One region of the Rhodococcus sp. OK302 genome, then DNA from elsewhere that is predicted to be linked to it. Evidence: predicted binding sites of a transcription regulator. Region 1 holds the regulator's gene; the other holds the start of a gene.
The links. The regulator HspR, encoded in region 1, represses chaperone genes until heat shock. The targets are predictions, from matches to a motif close to ANNTGAGTNNNNNNNACTCANNT.
Positions count from the first base shown of each region.

Region 2: the regulator HspR is predicted to act here: its motif matches at 1,165-1,187, upstream of clpB (ATP-dependent chaperone ClpB).

Region 1 is NZ_NPJZ01000001.1:5,894,675-5,897,134, forward strand. Features, by position in the region: partial or broken gene BDB13_RS26925 (ABC transporter substrate-binding protein) at 1-113, opposite strand, end outside; gene BDB13_RS32285 (hypothetical protein) at 536-709, shown strand; gene BDB13_RS26935 (heat shock protein transcriptional repressor HspR) at 792-1,199, opposite strand; gene dnaJ (molecular chaperone DnaJ) at 1,199-2,365, opposite strand; gene grpE (nucleotide exchange factor GrpE) at 2,388-2,460, opposite strand, start outside.
Region 2 is NZ_NPJZ01000001.1:2,188,938-2,191,397, reverse strand. Features, by position in the region: gene clpB (ATP-dependent chaperone ClpB) at 1-1,054, opposite strand, end outside; gene BDB13_RS10195 (FAD-binding oxidoreductase) at 1,282-2,460, shown strand.

The DNA.
Region 1 (2,460 bases):
AGCACTCGATAGGGCGAGTCCGCTCCGGCTTCGGAATCGGTACTGCCGCTACAACCGGTGAGGGCCAGAGCCGTGACTGCTACTGCCGCAAGCAGAATGGGCCGACGATTCATGTCAGTACTCCTAGAACACACGTATGCACCGAACGTCAGGCAAATACCTGACGTGAGAATGGTTGACCGGTAGAGATACCGGATTTTTGTATCGACAAGCCAAGCAAGCGCTCGAAGATCAATCAAGCGGTTGCTAGGTTTGGAGCATATTGTGTGATCTGGCTAACGTCAAACGGGCAACCGGTCGGCGTTAAACAGGACGATAAGTACAAATCAGGAGCGCTGAAATATCGCCGTCCACTACATGGAACATTTGCCACGAAAGTGCACTACCGCCCAAATTTTCGGCGAAGATACTCGTAGCGCAACGCATTCGTCACGGCACCCTGTAACAGCCGGCAATCCGATTGCGACAAACCAGCCAGTCCGTCTTCTTCGATGTGAAAAGAGAGCGCTCAATGGGTTCGATGGGTTCGATCGACATGATTTCAAAGCTCATTGCCGGAATTGGCAATGTCGTGAGCGTTTACGTGGAGTTCCTACAGACGGGTAGCGATACTCCCATCCTGGAGACGTCGTTCGGATCGTTTACCGCGATACCGGCATTGATTGCCAGCGGATCGCTCGCCTTCATCAACGGCATCTCCCACGGCTAGAACGCCTGGAATACAAAGACGGTCCGGTGCCCTTTCGAATCACATGATTCGAAAGGGTACCGGACCGTTGTACGTTGAAGCGTTACCGCTGATTGCGAGGCTTCCACACCACCAGCGCATTGTTGCGTGGGATGGGGACGAGTTCACGGCGATAGCCGGCATGAACCTTGGCTACCTCTTCCGCCAGTTCTCGTACCCGATGCTGAAGTGCCTCAACCTGATTCGTCAGTTCGATGATCCGCTTGATACCGGCGAGATTGACGCCCTCGTCCTGAGAAAGTCGCTGCACCTCACGGAGAAGTGCAACATCTCGCGGTGAGTAACGTCGTCCGCCACCGGTAGTGCGATGCGGCGTCACCAAACCGAGGCGGTCGTAGTTGCGCAGAGTCTGCGCATGCATGCCCGCCAGTTCAGCTGCCACCGAAATCACGAAAATCTGAGCGTCAGGATCGAGCGATACGTCTCGTTGATTCTTCGGACGTTCGGTCATCACACACCGGCCCACCCGGCCCGTGGATCGAATCCGCTCGCCTTCTCTGCTTCGAGATAGGTCTCGAGCGCTTCGATCGCGGCATCGTCCAACTTCTGCGGAACCGACACCTTCACAGTGACCAGTAGATCGCCGGCACCTTCGGGCCGCTTCGGGATACCGCGTCCCCGTACGCGCAGGACGCGTCCGTCGACGGTCCCCGCCGGAATCTTCACCCCGACACGACCTTCCAACGTCGGGACCGAGAGAGTGGTACCGAGAACCAGTTCGCCGTAGCTCACCGGAACCGTCACAGTCAGGTCATCGCCGTTGCGTCCGAATACCGAATCGGGACGTACCCGGATGTTGACAAAGAGGTCGCCGGCCGGCGCGCCGCGGAGTCCCGCTTCGCCCTTACCTTTGAGCCTGATCTTCGTCCCGTCACTGACACCGGCCGGCACGCGCACCGTGATGGTACGAGTGCGGTTGGTGACGCCGTTGCCATGGCAGTCGTCGCACGGCGAGTCGATGATCGAGCCGGTACCCCGGCAGTCGTCACACGGCTCGCTGAATCCGAAGGCGCCCTGGTTGCGGTTGATGACACCGGTTCCGTTGCAGTGCGGGCATACTCGCGGACTGGTGCCCGGTTTTGCGCCGCTACCGTGACAGGTTGTGCATGATGCGGGGCTGGTAATCCTCAGCGGAATCGTTTCGCCGAGTGCCGCTTCACGGAACCCGAGAGTGGTTTCGGTTTCGAGGTCCTTGCCTCGGCGCGGACGATTCGGTGAAGCGGTTCGCTGACCGCCACGGTTGAACAATCCGCCGAAGATGTCGCCGAGTCCCGAATCCTGCCCACCGGCGCCGCCGCCGAACAGGTCGCTGACATCGAAGCCTCCGGCGCCTGGATTGAATCCACCGCCGCCCTGCCCGCTGGGGCCGAAACCACCACTGGCAAAGAGCCTTCGAGCTTCGTCGTATTCCTTGCGCTTTTCCGGATCCGACAAGATCGTGTTCGCTTCACTGACGGCCTTGAAGCGCTCTTCAGCCTTCTTGTCGTCAGGGTTGGCGTCGGGATGCAGATCCCGGGCCAGCTTGCGATATGCCTTCTTGATCTCGTCGGCCGAAGCGGTGGACGAGACGCCCAGCTCCTTGTAGAAGTCCTTCTCGATCCACTCCCGTTGACTCACTGGGCGTCTCCTCCTCTCGCTGTTACTTTGATTCTTCTTCTGCGCCTGCGGCACTGCCGTCGGCGGGCTGCTCGCCCACTCGATCTGCAACGCCT
Region 2 (2,460 bases), 3.7 Mb from region 1:
GCAGGATGCCGACGGTGTCCTCGACCGAGGGTTCACCGACGAGTACCTGCTGGAAACGACGCTCGAGTGCGGCGTCCTTCTCGATGTACTTGCGGTATTCCTCGAGCGTGGTGGCACCGACCAATCGCAGCTCACCGCGGGCGAGCATCGGCTTGATCATGTTGCCGGCGTCCATGGCGGATTCACCGGTGGCACCCGCGCCGACGATGGTGTGGAGTTCGTCGATGAAGGTGATGACCTGTCCGGCACTGTTCTTGATGTCGTCGAGGACAGCCTTGAGGCGTTCCTCGAATTCACCGCGGAACTTGGCACCGGCGATCATGGACCCGAGGTCCAGGGATACGACGGTCTTTCCGCGCAGCGATTCGGGGACGTCGCCCGCGATGATGCGTTGGGCCAGGCCCTCCACGATCGCGGTCTTACCGACGCCGGGCTCACCGATGAGTACCGGGTTGTTCTTGGTACGACGCGACAGCACCTGCACGACACGACGAATCTCGGTGTCGCGGCCGATCACCGGGTCGAGCTTGCCACTGCGGGCGAGTTCGGTGAGATCGGTGGAGTACTTCTCCAGCGCTTGGTAGGTGCCTTCCGGCTCCGGGCTGGTCACTCGTGCGCTACCGCGAACGGTCGTGAAGGCATCACGCAGTGCGACGGGTGTTGCACCGTGGTTTTTCAACAACGTTGCGACGTCGGAATCACTGTCGGCGAGGCCGTACAGAACGTGTTCGGTGGAGACGTACTCGTCGTCCATCTCGGTGGCGAGGTGCTGAGCCGACGTCAGCGCTGCGAGAGCTTCACGTCCCAGTTGCGGAGTGGAGCTTGCGCCGGTGGTCTTGGGCAGACGATCCACCAGGTTCTGAGCTTCGCGATGTACGACGGTGGGGTCGACGCCGACTGCCTTGAGCAGCGGGGCGGCGATACCGTCGGTTTGATCGAGGAGTGCGACCAGCAGGTGTGCCGGTCGAATGTCGGGGTTACCGGCCGACGACGCCGACTGCAGTGCAGCCGTCATCGCAGCCTGGGTCTTGGTTGTTGGTGTGAACGAGTCCACTTGTCACCTTTCTGGCCGGGCTCCGGTCGCCTCAAGCGCGTCGAAGTCGAAGATTTTTGAGCCGCTCCGGGTTGGTACTGCGGCTGTGTCACTATCGTCAACGCGTACAAACTTGAGTCTATTCCGCTCAAGTTTGTTTTCGCTAGGCGCCCTCGTGCTGATTCGTCACTTTCCGCGCCGTACTAGAATTGAAACGAGAGTTGCTGCTGGGACGAAAGGGGTGCGGATTGGATCCGAAGGTGATCGCCCGCCTGCAATCCAGCCTCGATGCACTGACCGACGACGACGAGTCTCGCGCGCATTTTTCGGCACTGTTCTATACGGCTCTCTTTGCTGAACATCCTCTGTATCGCTCATTGTTCCCCGCAGCAATGGAATCACAAGGTCACAGGTTCTTCACCGCGATCCAATTCACGGTGAACAATCTTGCCCAGCATCGGCGTATTCGAAAATTTTTGACGCAGTTGGGCCTCGACCACCGTCGCTACGGTGTCGAGCGTGAGCACTACGAGGCTGCCGGTACGGCACTGAAGCGGGCTGTACGTTCCCTGTACGGGACCAGTTCGCACAGTCGCTACAAGTGGACGCCCGAACTCGACGAAGCCTGGACTGCGTTCGCCGATTTTGTCGTACAGACGATGTCCGAGGGCGCCGAGTCCGATACGACGCCGGCGCTGTGGGGCGGCACCGTCGTCAGTCATGAGCGGGTGCTCGACGATCTTGCGATCGTGCGCCTCGAAACCGACCCTCCCATTCCGTACGGCGCCGGTCAGTACGTCGGAGTTCAGATTCCGCAGCGCCCGCGGATGTGGCGGTACTACTCCCCCGCTATCCCGGCCAATCCGTTCGGCCAACTCGAATTCCACATCCGCAAGGTGTCGGGCGGTTGGGTGAGTCCGGCGATCGTCAACGAGACCCATGTCGGTGATCGTTGGGTCATGTCCACCCCACTCGGTGGTCTGGAGGTCGACTTCACCTCCGACCATGACGTTTTGATGATCGGCAGTGGGACGGGCATCGCACCGTTGCGCGCCCAGGTGATGGAAATGGCGCAGCGCTCGAACAATCCCCGGGTCCACCTCTTTGTGGGTGGACGCTATCCGTGTGACCTCTACGATCTCGAGACGCTGTGGCACATTTCGCTCAGCAATCCGTGGCTGACCGTGGTTCCGGTGTCGGAGGAACCTGAAAATCCGTGGTGGCACAACGGCCCGGTACTCGAACCACCATTCGGAATGCACTCTCGATTGACAGGACCCATCGGCAGGGTCGTGGCACAGTTCGGGTCGTGGGCGGACCGCCAGATCCAGATTTCGGGTTCACCGTCCATGATCAAGACCACGATCTATGCACTACGCGCCGGCGGCACTCCGATCGACCAGATCCGGCACGATCCGCTCTACTGA